3 regions of the Pseudoalteromonas sp. MMG033 genome follow, and region 3 is predicted to be linked to each of the others. Evidence: predicted binding sites of a transcription regulator. Region 3 holds the regulator's gene; each other region holds the start of a gene.
What was found. The regulator ArgR, encoded in region 3, controls arginine synthesis, uptake and breakdown. The targets are predictions, from matches to a motif close to ANTGAATANNTATTCANT.

Region 1: the regulator ArgR is predicted to act here: its motif matches at 3,025-3,042, upstream of gltB (glutamate synthase large subunit).
Region 2: the regulator ArgR is predicted to act here: its motif matches at 4,684-4,701, upstream of AC2CZC_RS08015 (aspartate aminotransferase family protein).

The regions. Positions count from the first base shown of each region.
Region 1 is NZ_CM170070.1:2,824,168-2,831,807, forward strand. It holds gene AC2CZC_RS12400 (PrkA family serine protein kinase) at 1-1,357, opposite strand, end outside; gene AC2CZC_RS12405 (Fe-Mn family superoxide dismutase) at 1,550-2,131, opposite strand; gene AC2CZC_RS12410 (Grx4 family monothiol glutaredoxin) at 2,367-2,705, shown strand; gene gltB (glutamate synthase large subunit) at 3,142-7,599, shown strand; gene AC2CZC_RS12420 (FAD-dependent oxidoreductase) at 7,610-7,640, shown strand, end outside.
Region 2 is NZ_CM170070.1:1,818,684-1,826,323, reverse strand. It holds gene AC2CZC_RS08035 (OsmC family protein) at 1-59, opposite strand, end outside; gene AC2CZC_RS08030 (DUF3802 family protein) at 128-466, opposite strand; gene astD (succinylglutamate-semialdehyde dehydrogenase) at 662-2,134, opposite strand; gene astA (arginine N-succinyltransferase) at 2,148-3,176, opposite strand; gene AC2CZC_RS08015 (aspartate aminotransferase family protein) at 3,262-4,473, opposite strand; gene AC2CZC_RS08010 (HDOD domain-containing protein) at 4,797-5,972, opposite strand; gene AC2CZC_RS08005 (anthranilate synthase component II) at 6,018-6,599, opposite strand; gene AC2CZC_RS08000 (hypothetical protein) at 6,869-7,024, shown strand; gene AC2CZC_RS07995 (DUF2489 domain-containing protein) at 7,070-7,585, opposite strand; gene yihI (Der GTPase-activating protein YihI) at 7,582-7,640, opposite strand, start outside.
Region 3 is NZ_CM170070.1:2,620,649-2,628,288, forward strand. It holds gene AC2CZC_RS11425 (Fe(3+) ABC transporter substrate-binding protein) at 564-1,568, shown strand; gene AC2CZC_RS11430 (ABC transporter permease) at 1,568-3,199, shown strand; gene AC2CZC_RS11435 (ABC transporter ATP-binding protein) at 3,199-4,230, shown strand; gene AC2CZC_RS11440 (Dyp-type peroxidase) at 4,255-5,184, shown strand; gene argR (transcriptional regulator ArgR) at 5,187-5,654, opposite strand; gene mdh (malate dehydrogenase) at 5,897-6,832, shown strand; gene serA (phosphoglycerate dehydrogenase) at 6,959-7,640, opposite strand, start outside.

The DNA of each region.
Region 1 (7,640 bases), 200 kb from region 3:
CTCGTTCAATCTGCTGCTCTAGTACATAGAATAAATGCACTGGGTTGGCAGCGACTTCGGCATGATCAAAGTTAAACACGCGAGATAAAATCTTAAATGCAAAGCGTGTAGAGAGGCCATTCATACCTTCATCAACACCTGCATAGTCACGATATTCTTGATAAGACTTGGCTTTCGGATCGGTATCTTTTAAGCTCTCACCATCGTACACGCGCATTTTGGAGTAAATACTAGAGTTTTCTGGCTCTTTAATGCGTGATAAAGATGAAAACTTAGCCAGTGTTTCTAACGTGCCTGGGGCGCACTGAGCCTCTTTAAGTTCACTGTTTTCAAGCAGCTTTTTATAAATCTTAACTTCTTCAGACACTCTCAGGCAATAAGGTACTTTTACGATAAATACCCTGTCCAAAAATGCTTCATTGTTTTTGTTGTTTTTAAAGGTCTGCCACTCAGATTCGTTAGAGTGCGCGAGAATGATGCCATTAAATGGTAATGCGGATATGCCCTCAGTACCGTTGTAGTTACCTTCTTGTGTTGCAGTTAATAGTGGGTGCAGCACTTTAATAGGTGCTTTGAACATCTCAACAAATTCCATTAGGCCTTGGTTTGCTAAACATAGCGCCCCAGAATAGGCATAAGCATCTGGATCATTTTGGGCAAAATGTTCAAGTTTACGGATGTCCACTTTACCTACCAGTGCAGAAATATCCTGATTATTTTCATCACCTGGCTCTGTTTTGGCAATCGCAACTTGGTCAAGAATTGAAGGGTAGCGTTTGACAACTTTGAACTTACTGATGTCTCCGTTGTATTCGTGTAACCGCTTGGTAGCCCAGGGAGACATAACCGTTTTAAGATAACGTTTCGAAATGCCGTATTCTTTTTCTAGTAACTCACCATCCTCTTGAGGGTTGAACAAACTCAAGGGGTGATCGTTAACAGGTGAGTCTTTAATTGCGTAAACAGGCACCTGTTGCATTAGATACTTTAGCTTTTCAGCGATAGATGATTTACCACCGCCTACGGGGCCGAGCAAATACAACACTTGTTTGCACTCTTCTAAACCTTGAGCGGCGTGTTTTAGGTATGAAACGATTTGTTCAATGGCATCCTCCATGCCATAAAATTCGTTAAAAGCAGGATAACGTGCTATTACACGGTTTGAAAATAGTCGACTAAGTCTTGCATCTGTTGATGTGTCGATCATTTCTGGCTCACCGATCGCCATGAGCAACCGTTCAGGCGCACTGGCGTAAGCAGCCTTATCCTCTTTACAGATTTCAAGAAATTCAGCAATTGTGAATTCTTCTTCTTTTGCTGCTTCGTATCGGGATTGGTAATGCTCAAATATTGTCATATCAAACTCCAATAACCTGTTAAATAAAATGCGTGGGCTAAAATGCTAGGCGTACTTAAAGCTTAGTCAGGTTCTTGGATATTTGCTTAAAAAATATGAGAATTTAATGTGATAGAGGTTTTTGATGAGGGGCAAAAAAGGCGCTTACGCGCCTTGTTTATTGCTTAAATTGGTACAGTTATACTGTTGTAATTAAGCTAGATTTTGGTTAGCAAAATCCCAGTTTACAAGCGACCAGAAACCTTTCAAGTACTCAGGGCGAACATTGCGGTAATCGATATAGTAAGCATGCTCCCAAAGGTCAACAGTAATAAGTGGTGTTACACCATCTTGTGTCAACGGAGTTTCGGCATTTGATGTATTAATGATGTCCAAAGAACCGTCAGCTAGTTGAACTAACCAAGTCCAGCTTGAGCCGAAGTTATTTACTGCTTTGTCGTTGAAAGCGTCTTGGAATGCCGCAAATGAGCCCCATTTTGCGTCAATCAGTTCTGCTACTTTACCTTTAGCTTCACCACCACCATTTGGTGCAAGGCTGTGCCAGTAGAAAGTGTGGTTCCAGATTTGTGCTGCATTATTAAAAACGCCGCCTTCAGAGCTAACAATAACTTCTTCTAGAGTTTTGTTTGCAAAGTCAGTACCTTCTACTAGGCCATTCAGTTTAACAACGTATGTGTTGTGGTGTTTGCCATGGTGGAATTCTAAAGTTTCTTTAGAAATATGTGGCTCTAATGCATCGATAGCATAAGGAAGTGACGGTAGTTCAAAAGCCATTTTAATCTCCATTTTTATGTTGGATACTCTAAACAGTTAAAAAAGATGCCATTGCTAGGGCACTTTTAAGTACGTTTTAGTGCTATATAGTGATACTATAATTCCTGAGTATTTTACTCAAGTTTTGGTAAACAGCAATGCCCGAGGCCAAGACTTGTAGTGTGAATTTTTCGTATGCGTTAATTTTGAGCAAAATGTTGCATGCGAACAGCTAATATCGTCATTTGAGGTATATATGGAAACCATTGATAAGATCAAACAGCAAATTGCAGAAAACCCAATTCTTCTATATATGAAGGGATCTCCTAAGTTACCTAACTGTGGTTTTTCTTCTCAAGCTTCACAGGCGTTGATGGCATGTGGAGAGCAATTTGCGTATGTAGATATCCTTTTAAACCCAGATATCCGTGCAGAGTTACCACATTACGCAAACTGGCCAACATTCCCACAGCTTTGGGTAGAAGGCGAGTTAATCGGTGGCTGTGACATCATCATTGAAATGTTCCAAAAAGGCGAACTTCAACCACTGATCACTGAGACAGCTGCTAAGTATAAAGAAGAAGCCGCAGAGTAATCAGCCGCTATATACTGAAAAGCCCGAATTTATTTCGGGCTTTTTTGTGTCCGTAGTATTTACTTTCCAATCTCTAAACTCATTCAACCCGTGTTTACCTCCCTATACGTTGAAGAAATGTCAAATATTGCTTTAGTGAATATTTATTCATTGGTGTATTTCTTTACGTTTACGTAAACTGCCCTTTTCTCCTTTCTTTAAATCAAAAGTTTAACATTTGATACCGGTGTCAATTCTTTTTAAGGAACTAAAAAAGCCTGTTTAGTGCATTATATTAAATTTTGGTTACGTTATAGATTCGTTGAAAAATATTCAATATAGTGAATATTTATTCGATATCTTGTTGACTCACTTTGATTTCGGCGCTAATTTTGAATATCTGCCAGTAAATCGTCGAAGTCATTCAAGCTGGCAGGTGTAGCAAGGGGAGGGGTCTATGTTATACGACTCGGCATTAGAAAAAGATAACTGCGGGTTTGGTCTGATTGCACATACACAAGGCCAAGCAAGCCATAAATTAATACGTACAGCGATCACGGGTCTTGATCGTATGCAGCATCGAGGTGGGATAGCTGCAGATGGTAAAACAGGTGATGGCTGCGGTTTACTGTTGCAAAAGCCAGATAGTTTTTTTCGTGCTATAGCAGCGGAAAATGAATGGCGATTAGGCAAAAACTATGCAGTTGGTATGGTTTTCCTAAACGCTGATGATGCATTGGCGCAGTCTGCTAAACGTATTATTAATGAAGAATTAGAAAAAGAAACGCTAAGTATAGTTGGCTGGCGAGTGGTGCCTACTCAACCTAATATGTTGGGACCCATTGCTAAGTCACAATTACCACAATTTGAACAAGTGTTTGTCAGTGCGCCTGAAGGCTGGCGACCAAAGGACTTAGAACGCCGTTTGTATGTCGCAAGAAGGCGAATTGAAAAGCGCATCACATCGGATGAACAGTTTTACATTGCTAGTCTTTCTGGCCTTGTCACTGTGTATAAAGGGCTGATGATGCCCGCGGATTTACCAAACTTCTATTTAGATTTGGCAGATCTACGCATGACCAGCGCCATTTGTGTTTTTCACCAACGATTTTCAACAAATACTCAGCCTAAGTGGCCACTAGCACAACCATTTCGTTATTTGGCACACAATGGTGAGATTAACACCATCATGGGGAACCGGCAGTGGGCACGTGCTCGCGCGTATAAATTCTCATCGCCTCTTTTACCAGATCTGCAACTGGCTGCGCCCTTTGTCAATGAAGCCGGTTCTGATTCATCCAGCTTAGATAATATTTTAGAGCTATTTTTAGCGGGTGGAATGGATATTTTTCGGGCTATGCGTATGTTAGTGCCGCCTGCTTGGCAAAAAAACCGCGCCATGGATGATGACCTTCGTGCATTTTATGATTTTAATTCAATGCACATGGAGCCTTGGGATGGACCTGCGGGTATCGTGATGTCAGATGGCCGCTTCGCTGCATGTAATCTTGACAGAAATGGTTTACGTCCTGCGCGCTATGTGGTTACACAAGATGGTTTTATCACAGTCGCTTCAGAGATTGGGATCTGGGACTATGAAGCTGATGAGGTGGTTGAAAAAGGTCGAGTAGGGCCTGGTGAACTGCTGGTTGTTGATACGCTTCATGGTAAAATTTGGCAATCTTCAGAAATTGATCAAGATCTTAAAGCAAGACATCCATATAGAGCTTGGCTTGAACAAAATGTACAGCGCTTAACACCATTTGAGGAGCTCGATGAGAAAGATGCAGGGCAAAGAGACTTTTCTGAGGAAACATTACTGACCTATCAAAAGCAATTTGGTTATAGTAATGAAGAAGTTGAGCAGGTGATAAGCGTCATGGGCGCGAATGGCCAAGAGGCTACTGGTTCAATGGGAGATGACACGCCATTTGCTGTGCTCTCGCAAGGGACTCGCTCAATTTATGACTATTTTAGACAAAAATTCGCGCAAGTAACTAACCCGCCAATAGATCCATTACGTGAAAATCACGTGATGTCATTGGCAACATGCATAGGTCGTGAGCAAAACGTATTTAATGAGACCACAGGTCACGCGAAGCGATTGCAGTTTGATTCACCCATCTTGACGTATTCAGATATCAAGCAACTCACTGAAGCAGATGACGCTCACTATCAAGTTGGCAAAGTAAATCTTAATTATGCACCAGACGAAGGCTTGCAAAATGCCATTGTGCGAGTGTGTGATGAGGCTCAGCAAAAAGCCGTCAGTGGCTGTGTGATGATTGTGGTGAGCGACAGAGATATTACTAGAGGCCAGTTGCCAATACCGGCGGCCATGGCGGTAGGTGCCATTCAACAGCGTTTAGTGAATGAAAACCTACGCTGTGACTCTAATATTATTGTGGAGACGGGCAGTGCGCGAGATCCGCATCAATTTGCTGTACTACTCGGTTTTGGTGCGACAGCAATTTACCCTTACTTGGCCTACGAAACGCTCGTTTCTCTATGTGACAAAGGTGTGATTAAAAAATCATATCGAGATGTGACACTTGCTTATCGCAACGCCATAAACAAAGGCCTGTATAAGATCATGTCGAAAATGGGCATTAGCACCATTGCGTCATATCGTTGCTCTATGTTGTTTGAAGCAGTGGGTCTTGCTGATGATGTTGTCGATCTTTGCTTTAAAGGCGTGGTGAGCCGTATAAAAGGCGCAGACTTTAGTGATTTTGAAGCTGAGAGCAAGCTATTAAACCAATTGGCGTTTAGTAAACGTAAGCTATTAAGTCACGGTGGATTACTTAAATTCGTCCACGGTGGCGAATATCATGCTTACAATCCTGACGTCGTGCAATCATTACAAGTAGCTGTTAAGTCGGGTAAATACGAAGACTATTTAAAGTACGCAGATATTGTTAATAATCGTCCAGTCACTAATTTAAGAGATTTATTGAAATTAAAACCAGCACATAACGCGGTTTCAATTGAAGATGTGGAGCCCGCAGAGGCTTTGTATAAGCGGTTTGACTCTGCAGCGATGAGTATTGGCGCACTTTCTCCAGAAGCGCATGAAGCGCTGGCAATAGCGATGAACCGTTTAGGTGGTTTTTCAAACTCAGGGGAAGGTGGCGAGGATAAGCTGCGATTTGGTAATGAGAAAAACTCTCGCATCAAACAAGTTGCCTCAGGTCGATTTGGCGTTACCCCCCACTATTTGCAAAGTGCTGATGTGATCCAGATAAAAGTCGCGCAGGGTGCAAAACCAGGTGAGGGTGGCCAATTACCGGGTGAAAAAGTCACGCCATATATAGCAAAACTCAGGTACTCAGTACCGGGTGTTACTTTGATTTCACCTCCTCCTCATCATGATATTTATTCCATCGAAGATTTAGCACAGCTTATTTTTGATTTGAAGCAGGTCAATCCTAAGGCGATGATCTCGGTGAAGTTAGTATCAGAACCTGGTGTCGGCACTATCGCAACAGGTGTAGCTAAAGCGTATGCTGATCTGATCACCATCGCAGGCTATGACGGTGGTACGGGTGCTAGCCCCCTAACATCAGTTAAATATGCGGGTTGTCCGTGGGAGCTGGGCCTTGCAGAAACGCAGCAAGCACTGGTTGAAAACGGTCTACGTCACAGGATCCGTTTGCAAACTGACGGGGGGTTAAAAACGGGCTTAGACATCATCAAAGCGGCTATTTTAGGTGCAGAGAGTTTTGGTTTTGGAACTGGCCCTATGGTCGCACTTGGTTGTAAGTACTTACGTATCTGTCACTTAAATAATTGTGCCACAGGTGTCGCAACACAAGATGATACGTTGCGTCAGCGTCATTATCATGGCTTACCAGAGATGGCGATGAATTACTTCAAGTTTATTGCACAGGAAGCGCGAGAATTAATGGCTACCTTAGGTGTGACTAAACTGACGGACTTAATTGGTCGCACTGATTTACTGGAAGCACTTGAAGGCAAGACGAGTAAGCAGCAAAAGCTGGATTTATCGCCAATTTTGGCCAAGCCGAATAACCCAAGTAAGCAAACCTTGTACTGTAGTGCAGAAAATACCTCGCACTATCGAGGTGAGTTGAATGAATCTTTGCTCAATAAGGCACAGCAAGCCATCGATGACAAGAGTGGTACATCGCTGGTTAGCCGGATTAAGAATACAGATCGATCAGTAGGCGCGATGCTGTCAGGCTATATTGCTAACTTGTATGGAAATCAGGGAATGGCAGCAGATCCAGTGGCAATTGAGCTACACGGTACTGCTGGTCAATCATTCGGTGTGTGGAATGCTGGTGGTTTGGAGTTAACCCTTGTTGGTGATGCAAATGATTATGTTGGTAAAGGCATGGCAGGTGGAAAGTTAGTGATCAGGCCACCACTTGGCTCTAGCTTCAAGTCTCATCAAGCAACGATTGCTGGAAATACCTGTTTATACGGTGCAACAGGCGGAAAATTATTCGCTGCTGGAAAAGTCGGTGAGCGCTTCGGTGTACGTAACTCTGGTGTACACGCTGTCGTTGAGGGTTTAGGCGATAACGGCTGCGAGTATATGACAGGTGGCGTAGTGTGTGTACTTGGTCAAATTGGCGTGAACTTTGGTGCCGGTATGACAGGGGGCTTCGCCTACGTTTTGGACGAAGAAAATGATATGGATAAACGCTTTAATCCAGAACTAGTAGAGGTGTTAACGTTAGATAACTTGCCTTCTCATCAAGAGCATTTAAGAGGCATGATTGCTGAGCATTTGGAATGCACTGGCTCTGATAGAGCTGAGCAAGTACTTGCTAACTTTGAATTATATGTACCTATGTTTAAGTTAGTGAAACCTAAGTCAAGTGATGTAAAGAGCTTACTTGGACATCGAGCGCGCAGTAGTGCGGAACTTAGAGTACAGGCGCAGTAAAGGAGGAGTTATGAGCGAAAACGTTTACCAATTTATCGATG
Region 2 (7,640 bases), 800 kb from region 3:
CCAGAGTGAGAACGGCCTAAAAATGTATCACCACCTACCCATTTTACACTTGCTTGCATAGTACACCTTCTAAAACCAATAACACCGCCATAAGGCGGTGCTATTAAAAATATAAATCTATTCCAGTTTACTGAATGGCAGAATCAAATAAATTTTTAACCAAACCAGCAAACTCTTCGATAAACTCTTGTTGTTCTTCTGTTACACGTTGATCAACAACACTTGATAACACTTCCTGCAGGTCGTACACAATGCCATCAACTTCACGTACGATCAAGCCGCGCTGCTCAGTTGATAAGCCCGTGTGCTGTTCACACAAACGGATCACATGTTCAGCGATAACGTCTTCAATTAATTCAACGACCTTAGGTGCATTCGGCTTTACCACACCCGGCTTTTCAAACAAGGCTAAATTTTGTGTCAGATACATGACTAACTCATCATATCCTTGTTTATCTAAAACCATATATTGCCCACCTGAGTTTACCAATGACATCTCCTATTGATTTAAGCAGAAACTCGATCTGATTGCTACTTTTGAGCGACCCTGAAAAATAAAAAAAGCAGCAAATGCTGCTTTTTAAGAATAAAGCGTGAGACTTAATCTCCGCATCACAACATTGCATTTAGCCATGTTGTGAATTACCTAATGCAGGTAATTTTAATCTAATGATAGGCCTGGACTCAAGCTTCCTGGTAATGTAACTTTTTCAAGTTCAACAGAAGCAACTGGGTATGCACAGTAATCTGCTGCATAATATGCACTTGCTCTGTGATTACCAGATGCGCCAATACCACCAAATGGTGCGGCACTTGATGCACCCGTGATTGGGCGGTTCCAGTTAACAATACCCGCACGAATACGACGTAAGAAATGGTCATAATCTGCTTCATTGTCACTTAATAGACCTGCTGATAAACCAAAGCTGGTATCATTCGCAAGCTCAATAGCCGCGTCAAAGTCAGTGTAACGGAATACTTTCAGTAGCGGACCGAAGTGTTCATCATCAGGGAAGTCAGCAACCTTAGTACATTCGATGATGCCAGGTGTAACAAAGCCAGTACCCGCTGTATGCGTCAGCTCAAGTAAGCTTTCTGCGCCAAGGTCGATAAGTTGCTGCTGTGCTGCAACCATACCAGCCGCCGCCGCTTCAGAAATCATAGAGCCCATGAAAGGCTGATCAGCATCGTCAAAGTTACCAATCTTAATCGCTTTCGTTGCACGTAATAGCTGCGCTAGAATTGCATCGCCCTGCTCACCGTGAGGCAAAAACAGTTTACGTGCACAGGTACAGCGCTGACCGCTTGAGATAAATGCAGACTGGATAATATCGTGCACAACGGCTTTAGTGTCTGTCACGTCTGTAACGATTAATGGGTTATTACCACCCATCTCAAGCGCTAAGATTTTGCCAGGTTGGCCGGCAAATTGCTCATGCAGGAAGTGACCTGTGCGAGATGAACCCGTAAAGAATAGACCATCGATACCTCTGTGTGATGCAAGTGCTTTACCTGTATCCACTTCACCTTGTACTAGGTTAATAACACCAGCTGGTAGGCCTGCTTTTTCCCAAAGCTTTAATGTCAGCTCAGCGACATATGGCGTTAATTCAGACGGCTTAAATACCACAGTGTTACCAGCAATAAGCGCAGGTACAATGTGACCATTAGGCAAGTGGCCAGGGAAGTTATAAGGGCCAAATACCGCAACAACCCCATGTGCTTTATGGCGAATAACAGCACGACCTACAGGCATTGCATTTTCTACTACACCGGTACGCTCATTATAAGCTTTTTCTGAAATGGCAATCTTACCAACCATTGCACCTGCTTCAGTACGCGTTTCCCAAAGTGGCTTACCTGTTTCTTTGGCAATTGCGATTGCAAGCTCTTCGCTGTGCTCTTTCAAAACCTCAGCAAAACGTTTAACGACATCTAAACGTGCTTCAACGCTCAAGTCGCTCCACAGGTAATAAGCTTCGCGTGCTGATTTTACTGCACTATCAACCTGGTCAGCAGTTGCTGCGTTTGCTGACCAGATCTGTTCATTGTTTGCTGGGTTTACAGATGCAAACTCTGCACCTTCACCCGCTGACCATTTACCATTGATAAATTGTGCTGCATGTGTTGTCATAATTCTTTCCCAATTAAAGAGTTGCGATGCTTACAGTGTCGCCTTCAGTCACCTGAAGCGCATTTGCCAATTCAGCCGAAATGGTGATTTCTTCACCACTTTGCGGCACATCAAGCTCAACTGCCGTAGCACGATAGCCTGCTAGTTTATCATTAGCAATAAGCACTGGGGAACCATTTGTCTGCGCTGGTACATTTTCAGCAACACGCACCTTAAAGAACTGCGTTGCACGAATAGTACGAATATTATCGACTTTCGCCTCTACCGTTGGACCCGCATCAAAAATATCAACATACCCGTTAAACGTGAAGCCTTCGCTTTTCAGCAATTCGATAGCAGGGCGTGTATTGTCATGTACTTCACCAACCACAGCCTGCGCTTCTTCACTTAGCAAGTTTACATAGATCGGGTATTTTGGCATCAGCTCTGCAATAAATACTTTCTGGCCAATACCCGTTAAGTAATCTGCTGTTGGGAAATCCATTGAGAAGAAGTGCTCTTCCAACCACTTCCAAAATGGGCTGCTGCCATTTTCATCAGATACACCACGCATTTCTGCAATGACAGTTTCTGCAAAGCGTGATTTATGTTGATTGATAAACATAAAACGAGATTTAGATAAAAGCTTGCCATTGAAGCCTTTACGGTACTTATCTTTTAAGAATAAAGTACATAGTTCAGTCGCACCGGTATAGTCATTACACAGCGTCAGAATATCCACTGCTTTGTAAACATTTAAAGTGCGAGAAGAATGGATAACTTTACTTAAATGATAGTGATAAAACGCGTCATCTAATCCCACTGCTGCTTCAATCGCACTGGTTCCGACAACTTCGCCCGTCTCTGAGTCTTCAAGCACAAACAGGTAACCTTCATCAAAAGGCACATCAGTTTCTTTGGCAAAAGACGTCATAGAACGTTCAATTTTGTTTTGTAACAACTCTTCATTTAGAGGTAATGAAGTAAAACCATGCCCCGACTCTTGGGCAATGTTCAAAAGCGCTGGATAATCGCTTTTTTGGATTGGGCGAAGGATCATCATGAGCCCGCTTACTCCTCAGTAAACCTTTAGACAGGTGACGCTCTATCGAGCGTCACGTTGGTTATCGCTTGGTTTGTGCGACAACTTATGCGTTATTTTCTACAACGCGAGCAACTGCTTTTTCAAAGCGTGCCATACCTTCGCGGATGTCCGCATCAGTAATAACAAGCGATGGTGTAAAGCGCACTACGTTAGCACCAGCAACCAGTGACATAACGCCTTCTTTAACACCTTCAGTTAAGAACTCTTTTGCTTTACCAGCGTATTGCTCAGTGACAACACCACCGATCAATAAGCCTTTACCACGAATTTCAGAGAATACGTTGTACTTGTCATTGATTGCAGTTAGTAACTCACGGAAAAGCGCTTCTTTTTCTTTTACGCCATTTAATACTTCAGGTGTATTAACTGTATCGAATGCCGCTTCTGCAACAGCACAAGCCAGTGGGTTACCACCGTATGTTGAACCATGAGTACCAATTTTAAGGTGCTGTGCAATTTCAGTTGTCGTGATCATGCCACCGATAGGGAAACCGCCACCAAGCGCTTTTGCTGTCGTTAAGATGTCAGGTGTCACACCTAGACCTTGGTATGCATATAGCTCACCTGTACGACCAACACCCGTTTGCACTTCATCAAAAATAAGCAGTGCATTGTGCTTGTCACACAACTCACGAACGCCCTTAGCAAATTCATTCTCAGGTGAAACGATACCACCTTCACCTTGTAAAGGTTCCATCATTACAGCACAGGTCTTGTCAGAGATAAGCGCTTCGAATGCAGCTAGGTCATTATAGTCACAGTGAACAACATCGCCTGGCTTTGGACCAAAGCCATCAGAGTATGCAGCTTGACCACCTACAGTAACCGTAAAGAAAGTACGGCCATGGAAACCTTTGTTAAATGCAATAATTTGTGATTTTTCAGCGCCAAACTTATCTAGTGCCCAACGACGAGCAAGTTTAAGTGCCGCTTCATTCGCTTCTGCACCAGAGTTTGCAAAGTAAACTTTATCTGCAAATGTTGCATCAGTGAGTTTTTTAGCCAATCTAAGTGCTGGTTCATTGGTCATGACATTTGATAAGTGCCAGATTTTTTCGCCTTGCTCTTTTAATGCAGCAACAAGCGCAGGGTGACAATGACCCAAACAGTTTACAGCGATACCACCTGCGAAATCGATGTATTCACGACCTTCTTGGTCCCAAACGCGAGAACCTTCACCTTTTACAGGGATAACAGCAGAAGGTGAATAGTTAGGTACCATTACTTGATCGAATAATTCACGATTAATAGTCATTTTAAATCCTCATTTTAGCGAGTTCAGCACTGACACATGGGCGATCGGAATTACAAAGAATTACCTTCAGCAACACTGTAAAAGATCCGAAATTACCCAAATCGGCGCAAATTTCATACGCACATTATTCCAAAAAAATACCGGAATGTCTCATATAAAACACTCCTGTAACCCTTGATATTCAAGGCTTTAATATATTCTTTCAAGAACAGTGAATAACTATTAACGTCGTGATTGGATACGCCCCCATCATACAAGGATTTTAGTCGATCCTTGGCAATGGGGCGAATGAATGAATAAGCGTGAAAAAATTTCCAGTTTTTTTACAAAATTGTCAGTTGGAGGCTTTGTAATGATGTTTTGGCCAACAATTTTTCTTCTTGAGCGGTTAGACCCAGATAGGTAAACCAATCTTTAGCCTCATCCTGCTCAATTAAATGACTGTCTTTTAAAAGCTGATATTGTGCATAGCCATACGCTTTTTTCAGTACCTGTGTTAATGGTAGTAACTCGGCTGGGTTATTATTCACATTTGGCAGATAACTTTGCGCGAATTCCGACATAGCGGCATTAAATGGCAAGTACTTAAATGACATCTGCTCGATGAGGCGCTGGGAAACCACTGGTGCATGCTCAAGTAACAAGTTACGTAAAAATAGCGGATCTGGCCCTAACTCTAACAACGCAGTATGTAAGTCTTTTTGGCTTTTATCTCTGGCAATTTTAACTTTCCCTTGCCAAACACGCTCATAAGTTCGCAAATATAAACGTGTCAGGGCAATTTTACCCAAATCAAGTAACATACCCAGCGTAAAAGCATGTTGCTCTTTGACGTCATATAGAGGTGCCAATGCTTTTGCTGCTATGGCACTGGCCATACTCACATCTCTGAGCTTTCTTTTTAGGAGTGGAAACGGCTCCGTTGAATGTGGCATCCAATGACGTACGGCAAATGTTGGGATCACCATCTGTAAATTTTCCAGACCGAGATAACGCAGCGCCAATGCTGGCGTATCCACTTTTACAGACGTCCCTTTACTGTTTACTTTGCGGTACTGAGGTAAGTTCACCAGAGAAACCAAGTCCCGACCAAGCCATGATAAGTCATTAACTAATGGCTCCAAACGCCCTACTGAGGCAGATTTAACGGCTAAAATATCTAAAACGGTTGGCACGGCATCTTGTATGCCAACCACATCAGCATAAATCGAGTCTAGGTCACTTAATTGAGTTTCTATACCACTTTCAATCACTTGATGCAGGTGGTTACTCGCCTTAGCGATATATTTATGATGACTGGTGCTTTTTTCTTGACGTTTAGCAGCCGCTGCCAACTCAACTTCGAGCATAGTACGTTGGGGGATAGATTCCCCAAAGTTCATGTCAAATGTATGGATATAACCTATCTGCTGCTGTGCAAAGTTATGGCTAATTAGAACGTCATGTGCACGCTGAGCGATGGCTTGAGCAATGTGCGACTGCCTAATATTTTGTGTCATCAATTATAATCTTTTTCGGTATATTAAAAGAAAGCTCTTTAAAGGTTAGAAGCGAGCAATAAAGTTATCAAGTAGTCTTAAGCCATACTCGGTTAAGATTGCTTCAGGGTGAAATTGCACGCCTTCCAATGCGAGGTCAGTATGACACAAGCCCATTATTTCATCTAGTTCATTAGAGTCGCTTTGCGTCCAAGCAGTAATCTCTAAATTGTTTGGTAACGTCTCTGCATCCACGGCCAAAGAGTGATATCGACAGACATTAAACTGACGTGGTAGCCCCTTAAACATCCCGTGATCTGAGTGGTGGATCTGTGACACTTTACCGTGCATTACAGACTTTGCCTTGTGCACTCCAGCTCCCATTGCTTGTGCAATAGTTTGATGACCCAGACACACACCTAAAATCGGAAACTGTCCTTTTAACTGTTGTACAACTTGCAAAGATATCCCGGCTTCATTCGGGCTACAAGGGCCTGGGGAAATCACGATATGTGCCGGGTTTAGCTGCTTTATCTGGGCAATAGACACTTCGTCATTGCGCTTAACAAGCACATCTTGATCTAACTTTTGAAAATACTGGACTAGGTTAAACGTGAACGAATCATAGTTGTCTATCATTAATATCATTCCGTCTTTACCTCTAAACTTTTAAGACTCACCATTTTACTTACTACATCAAATTCAAAGTACTACTTCACTGCCACCATGGTAACAATGGCCCACGCTCTGCGATTGGCCGTGCATGATAACACAATTTGTAAAGTCACTGGCATAACCTCTCCAACGACAAAAAATCTGCTTAGAGAGCTTTGCACATACGCTGTTACATATAACACTAGACAACTGAAGGAAAAGGAAAATAGTATAGAGGAGCTTTAAAACAATAAGGAAGAAAAATGAAATTCACAATCAAAAAGAAACGCATCAAGAATTTATCTACTGAGCACGCTATCAATACACAAAAAACCAAACAAATTGCTGGCGGTGCAGTTTTCCAATCACCTGATACCGATTTCTCAGTCGGTCAGCAAAATACTTGCAAAACAGCATAAGCGCCAAACTCAGCTGGGCGCAGTTAGCCCAGCTGTTATGTGTAATTATTGAAACACTACGTTTTCGCTACCAGGTAAAGCTTTAAACTCTTCTAGTAGTTTGTCGCAATCTCTCAATATTTGTGCCTCAAGTCGCTCTTCAGCGCGCCAACGCTGAGTATCCATTTTGAAGATTTCCTTTTTTGAATACTTTTTGCGAGCATCGTGCGTCGGCATTTCTTTGACTTCATCATACATTTCAAAAACACCTGGATAGGTCTTTTCTAAAGCAACTTCTGAATCAAAACTGTACTGAGAGATCAACACCCAGACACGTAAACACCCTTCGGAGTACTCACACTGCTTTTGCTTCATCGCTTTTGCAATCAAATTTATGCTATCTGCCAATTTGCCATTGCGCTCTTGTCTGGATTTTTCCAGCTTCTTCGCCTGCTCTTCTTTCAATTTAGCAATCGTGTCCTTTTGAACTTTTAGCTGCCACAGTAATTTACCTGCATAAAAAGCCAGACCTGCGACAATTAAAGCACCAACGACTAATGCGACCACCCAAATCGTGCTCATCGCTCATCCTCGTCATCATCTAACCACTCATCCGCCAGATCATTACTGACAAAAT
Region 3 (7,640 bases):
TGTACTAATCCACTTGGCTCATCCTGACCCCATCCTCATTTGCATCAAACATATCCATTGTTTGACATTACCCTGCAATTATTCCTTTGGGCTAATCCATTACCCTTCCTAATTCCATCTAGTCCTGACATCCTGAATATCTGAACATCCTTACTTAAATACTTACTTCCTGCAAGTACATCATAATCCTAGTTCCATACTCCATTCGGGGGTCAATCCATGTTGCGCCAATCACATCCGTTTTCCCTGCTATGTCTCTCCCCAAGAGACAATTAAAGTATATGCTGTGCTGCGTATTAATACATTAGCTTGAAGATTATCAAAAAAGGGCTATCTTCTATTTGATATATAAAAATTATTAAATAACAATAGGTTCCTTATTTGAGGGCGGTTAAATCTGGATTAGATTACTCGATATCTACAAACAGAGTGAGAAATCTCTTACAGATAAATTGTCTTTATGCGGTAATAATAATTTTGTTCACCCACTCAGCGGGCTGTAATTTATGTATAATCGCGTTAGAATTACTTGATAATAATAATTGTTTGGATTTGGAGTCTTCATGAAACGAGCTATCGCCACATTATTGACCGCTGTGACCTGTATGCCAGCTTTTGCAGCCGATGAAGTAAATATCTACTCATTTCGCCAACCGTTTTTAATTCAACCTATCCTTGATGACTTTACAAAGCAAACTGGGATTAAAACTAACGTTGTTTTTGCAAAAAAAGGCTTAATTGAACGTGTTAAAAGAGAAGGGAAGCACTCGCGTGCAGACTTAGTCTTAACTTCAAATTTTAGCGCTATGATCCAGTTAGAAGACCTTGGCCTTACGCAGCAAATCGCAAGTAAGACCGTTGAGCAAAATATCCCAGCCTCTTTTAGAGATCCAGAAGGGCAATGGGTTGCACTTACCAAACGTGTGCGTAACGTATACTCATCAAAAGCAAGGCTTGGTAAATTGGAGTCACTAAGCTACGAAGAGCTAGCCGATCCAAAGTACAAAGGAAAAATTTGTACTCGCTCTGGTAAGCACCCGTACAATTTAGGGTTAGTTGCATCAATGATCGCGCATCATGGTGAAACTGAAACCAAAGAATGGTTGGTCGGAGTTAAAAACAACCTTGCACGAAAACCTCAAGGTAATGACCGTGCACAAGTTAAGGCAGTTAAAGAAGGCTTGTGTGATATTGCTTTAGGTAATAGCTATTATTTCGGAAAGATGATGGCAGATGAAAAGCAAAAGTCATGGGCTGAGTCTGTTTACATCAACTTTCCTAACCAAAAAAATCGCGGTTCGCACTTAAATGTATCTGGTGTAGTTCTAACCAAGTATGCAAAAAATAAAGAAAATGCCTTGAAACTCATAGAGTTTATGACGGACAATAAGGCGCAGAATATGTACGCATCGACGAATATGGAATATCCGGTCAAGCCGGGCGTCGAATTATCTCAAATGGTAGCGTCATGGGGAGTGTTTAAGGAAGACAGCTTGCCACTTGCTGAAATTAGTAAATACCGTCCATTGGCTCTAAAGCTAATCGATGAGGTAAAATTTGACCTTTAATGCAGCTAAAAAATAAACTGTCCAATTGGCAGATAACAGCGTGGGTGATTGGCGTATGCCTGTCGACCCCGCTGGCTTTTCTCATTTTTGAATCATTACAAGGAGAATCTGAAGTATTCTCACACCTGTGGGATACAGTTCTTTGGGACTACATCAGTAATACTATTTGGCTGATTGCAGGGGTGTTGTTACTGAGCTCATTAATTGCACTACCCCTTGGTTGGTTAACAGCATATTGCCACTTTCCCGGAAAGCGAGTGTTTGAGTGGGCTTTAATGCTGCCACTTGCGATGCCCACCTACATCATTGCCTACGTGTATACAGATTTATTGGATTATGCAGGCCCTGTGCAGATCTTTCTGAGAGACTGGTTTGGCTGGACGAGTCCCGATGATTACTGGTTCTTTGATATACGCACTTTGCCAGGTGCTATTGTGATGATAGCTTTGGTACTCTACCCTTATTTGTACTTAATCTTTAAAACAGCACTTAGAGAGCAGTCCTTCAAATTGGTTCAGGCTAGCCAGTTAATGGGCTTATCGCCATTTCAGAGTTTTCTCAAAGTAAGTCTGCCTTTATCCCGTGGTGCCATTGTTGCTGCACTTGCTTTAATAAGCATGGAGACGATGGCGGACTTTGCTACGGTGCACTATTTTGCAGTCAGTACACTCACTACTGCTGTTTATGATACTTGGCTCGGTTACTATTCTCTCACTGCCGCAGCAAAAATTTCAGGGATCATGTTGCTGTTTCTCTTCATTGCATTGTCACTAGAAAAAATGAGCCGTAAAAGTAAGGTCGTACATGAGCGTCAAAGTAGTGTAAATGATACCAGCCTATATGAACTGAGCGGTAGAAGTGGCTGGTTGGCGACAGGTTTTTGCAGCCTTATATTGATTGTTGCGTTTTTTATTCCCGTGGGCGTATTGACCAGTTACGCGATTGGTTATTTTGATCAGGCTTGGAATGACGCGTTTTTTAATTATGCGTGGCAAAGTTTAAAAATCAGTCTTTATGTCAGCGCAATCGCTATTTGCTTTAGTATTTTGGTGGTGTTTTATCAGCGTATAGGCGAGCAAAAAACCAAGAGCGTTCCGGGGAAGGTAGCGAGTATGGGGTATGCCTTGCCTGGTACCGTTTTAGCTATCGCGGTGTTATTGCCTCTCACATTATTTGATGACTATTTAAACCGCTGGCTGGATGGTACTGGATTTGAACCCGGGCTGTTACTCAGTGGTACCATTTTTGCACTTGTTTTTGCGTATGTAGTGCGCTTTTACGCCATAGCTCAGGGTGCTGTAGAAGCGAGTTTTGTGCGGATCAGCCCAAGTATTGATATGGCGAGTGCGTCTTTGGGCAAAAATAATCTGCAGACATTGGGTCGCGTACATATTCCTCTATTAAAGCGCGGTATATTAACCGCGGGTTTATTGGTATTTATTGAGTGTATGAAAGAGCTACCGGCAGCACTGCTGCTCAGGCCGTTTAATTTTGAAACACTCGCAACCCATGTTTTTCAGTTTGTAAGCGATGAACAGTTAGAGTTAGCATCAATATCTGCCTTGTTTATCGTACTGGTTGGGTTAATCCCGCTTTATTTGGTTAACCGCTCAATGGAGCAGCAAACATAATGTACAGTCTTGCTATAGAATCTTTGCAATACAGTTATGACGGTCATGCTGTGATCGACAACCTTGATTTGCAGGTAAAGGAAAATGAAATCGTCTGCTTGTTAGGCGCCAGCGGATGTGGAAAGACGACCACACTTAAAGCCATTGCCGGACTTATCAGGCCGCAACAAGGCAGTATTAAAATTGGCCAGAACCAAGTCAACGGTGAAAACATATTTGTCGCGCCGCAACATCGAAATGTCGGTATGATGTTTCAAGACTATGCTTTATTTCCGCATTTGACGGTAGCGCAAAATGTTGCATTTGGGCTAGGAAAGTTAAGCCGCGCTGAAAAGCAATCTCGTGTATCTGAAATGTTAGAGCTGGTGCATTTAGGTGCTTATGCCGCGCGCTTCCCGCATGAGTTGTCTGGTGGTCAGCAGCAAAGGGTCGCTATTGCAAGAGCGCTGGCTTATCGCCCGAGCTTGTTACTGTTAGATGAGCCTTTCTCAAATATAGACGCGCAAGTTCGCTTTCAACTTATCAGTGACATACGCAGTATTATCAAAGATCAAAAAGTATCTGCGATTTTTGTCAGTCACTCAAAAGATGAAGCCTTCGCTTTTTCAGATCGACTTGCCATTATGCACAAAGGCCAAATAGCACAATTAGGGTGCCCAACCGAATTGTTCCATCAGCCAAAAAACCAAGTGGTTGCAGAGTTTTTAGGCCAAGGGATTTATTTAGATGCAACACATGCTGGTAATGGGGCATTTAGCACTCAATTTGGGCAAGTGAACTCATTAACTCAGCAAAATGACGGACAAGACAAGGGGAAAATATTTGTCAGGCCGAGCCACATTGAACTTTATAATACCGACCATGGTGCGATCCAAGTGAATCAAGAGAGGTTTGTGGGTACTGAGTATTTGTATGCCATAGAATTACAGGGTCAACAGCTAGAAATAGCAAAACCTGCTGACAAACCGTTAGATTTGTCTAAACCTATCTCTTTAAAAATTAAGCCCCATGCGGTAAATTTCTTTTCTTAGAGCGATAAACGATAAGGAAAAGGTATGGCCCAGCCGCAATCGGGGATCTGTGCAGAGGCAAACTTGCATGGCTTACATTTATTCTTCAATGTGCTTGAAGGGCAGGATGAAGCTGTGCGAGAAGCACTAGCGCAAGCTGGGCGACTGCAAGATGAATTAAGTGATAGATTCTCTGAATCTATGCTTAGCAGCTTCGTCGCGATTGGTGCCCAATATTGGCCTCATATCTATCCTGAATTTATACCACCTGAACTAAAAAGCTTTCCTCATATTCGTTCTACCGATCACTTAATACATAGTCAGCCTTTTGATTTGCTTTATGTCATTCGCTCAGATAGAGAAGATGTAAATCATCTATTTGCGCAAAGTGTCTTACATATGTTGGGAGGCTGTGTTGAACTCGTTGCGCATGTTCGCGGTTTTCGCTTTTTGGATGGGCGCAATTTTAACGGCTTTATTTACGCCAGTGAGTCACCTCACGGTCGCTTTAAGCGTAAAGTCGCGTTAGTTGATAACCCCGAAGGACTAGATCATCAAGGCAGCTACATTCATATTCAGCGAGTGAAGTTTGATTTGGCGAGGTGGCAGCAACTTACAATTGATGAGCAAGAGGCGCTGATGGGCCGTACGCGCTTAGATAATAAGCTGATTGAGCCGGCAGTGGCATTCAGTCATGCTAGTCGTGCAGAGCTTAAAGATGCACAAGGGCTAGTGCTGCTGTTGGATCAGAGTATGCCGTTTGGGGATGTGTTTGAGCAAGGTAGCATTAATCTGAGTTGTGCGGCTCACGGGAATGCATTTGAGACGGTACTAATGAGTCGATTCGGTTTGCTATCAGGGCAAGATTGTTACGATCCACTATTAGATTATTCTGAAGCGGATATGGGCGCGTCTTTTTTTGCACCATCCTTACAGTTTTTGAAAGAGATGGCGCAAATAATGACTGACGATTAAATCTAAACGTTGTCAAACAAGGTTTTTACTTTGTCTAAAGTCGCGTCAATCTCAGATATTTTTGCGGGTGCGATAAAAATAGTGTCGTCACCTGCAATTGTGCCTAATACACCATCTGCACTGCCTAAAGAGTCTAGCAGACGAGCAATCAGCTGTGCTGCACCGGGACTGGTTCTGATAATGATCATCATCTCATTGTGCATGATATCGATAACAAGCTGTCTCAGTGGGCTTTTTGCTGTTGGGACTCCCATTTCTGCTGGCAGGCAGTAAACCATTTCTTGTTTGGCATTTCTGGTGCGAACCGCGCCGAATTTGCTCAGCATTCTTGATACTTTACTTTGACTTATATTGTCAAAGCCTTGATCTTTTAGCGCATCAACGATTTCGCCCTGAGAGCCAAAGTTTTCCTCTCTTAAAAGTGCTTTAAAGGCTTTAACTAAGGCTTCTTGTTTGTCTTGCGCTTGCATATACATCTCTTCTATTAATTTTGGTTGCCCGATTTTACACAAATCCCAACAGTTACCCAAATTTTAACGCTGGAGTAATTTTCATGGTATATCGTAAAGGCAAATTGCGACAAAGTTGTCTCTTGTTTACAACTATAGTCGAAAAAATCTTGAAAATAACGCGGATAAATTTGTCTTTACCCTCGCTTTTCATTATCTTTACAGCACACAAAATTCCTACCTTCAATATATGGAGAATTATAATGAAAGTTGCTGTATTAGGTGCCGCTGGTGGTATCGGTCAAGCATTGTCTCTTCTGCTTAAAAACGGTTTGCCTGCAGGCTCTGAGCTAGCACTATACGATGTTGCACCAGTTGTTCCAGGTGTTGCTGTAGATCTTTCTCACATCCCAACTGCTGTGTCAGTTGCTGGTTACGGTAAAGATGACTTAGATCCTGCACTTGCAGGCGCAGACATCGTTTTGATCCCAGCTGGTATGCCACGTAAGCCTGGCATGGACCGTGCGGATCTGTTCAATGTGAACGCGAGTATCGTTAGAACTCTGGCTGAAGGTATCGTTAAAAACTGCCCTAAGGCGTTTGTTGGTATCATCACAAACCCAGTAAACGGCACTGTACCAATTGTACGTGAAGTATTCAAAAAAGCAGGCACTTATGATGCTGCACGCGTTTTCGGTGTAACAACACTAGATGTTATCCGCGCTGAAACATTCATTGCAGAGCTTAAAGGCCTAGATGTATCAGAAGTAAAAGTACCTGTTATCGGCGGTCACTCTGGAACAACTATTCTACCTCTTCTTTCTCAAGTTGAAGGTGTTGAGTTCTCTGATGAGGAAGTTGCTTCTCTTACTAAGCGTATCCAAAACGCGGGTACTGAAGTTGTTGAAGCAAAAGCGGGTGGCGGTTCTGCAACGCTTTCAATGGGTGCAGCAGCAGCGCGTTTCTGCTTCTCACTAGTTAAAGGTCTTCAAGGCGAAGAAAACGTATTTGAGTACGCATACGTTGAAGGTAACACTGGCGATGCAGAGTTCTTTGCACAGCCTATCCGTCTTGGTAAAAATGGTGTTGAAGAGCTATTACCATACGGCGAGCTAAGCGCTTTTGAACAAAAAGCAAAAGACGACATGTTAGCGACGCTTGAAAAAGACATTAAAGAAGGTGTTGATTTCATGGCTTAATGCCCAGAAATGACCCTGATAAAAAGCTGCTTCTAAAGCAGCTTTTTTTATTTTGATTAACTGTTTAATCAGTCATTAAAAAGCCGGCAGTTTGCCGGCTCTTTTGTCAACTCATGTATTACACATTTAGTGTAAAATACGCGCTCTGATCGTCCCCTCAACAGCACTTAGTTCTTTTAACGCAACTTCTGAGTGGTCACTGTCTACATCAATAACTACGTAACCAATGCAATCGTCTGTTTGCAGATACTGAGCAGCGATATTAATCCCATGTTGAGCAAACGCTTGGTTGATTTGCGTAAGCACACCCGGTCTATTTTCGTGCACGTGTAATAAACGGCTGCGGTTAGACAGCTCTGGCAGTGATACTTCAGGGAAGTTTACAGCTGTGACAGTGGAGCCATTGTCTGAGTACTTGGTTAATTTACCCGCCACTTCAATACCGATATTTTCTTGTGCTTCTTGTGTAGAGCCACCCACATGCGGCGTTAAAATGACATTGTCAAACTCTCTCAGTGGCGACACAAACTCCTCATCATTTGATTTCGGTTCAACCGGGAAAACATCAATGGCAGCACCGGCAAGTTTTTCATGTTGTAGCGCTTCTGCAAGGGCGTCAATATCTACAACGGTTCCGCGTGATGCATTGATTAGGATCGCACCCTGTTTCATGACTTCAATTTCAGCCATACCGATCAGGTTTTTAGTTTGCGGTGTTTCTGGTACATGTAGGCTGATCACATCTGCACGTTGCAGCAGCTGTGTCAGGTTTTGCACCTGCTGTGCATTACCAAGAGTGAGCTTGTCT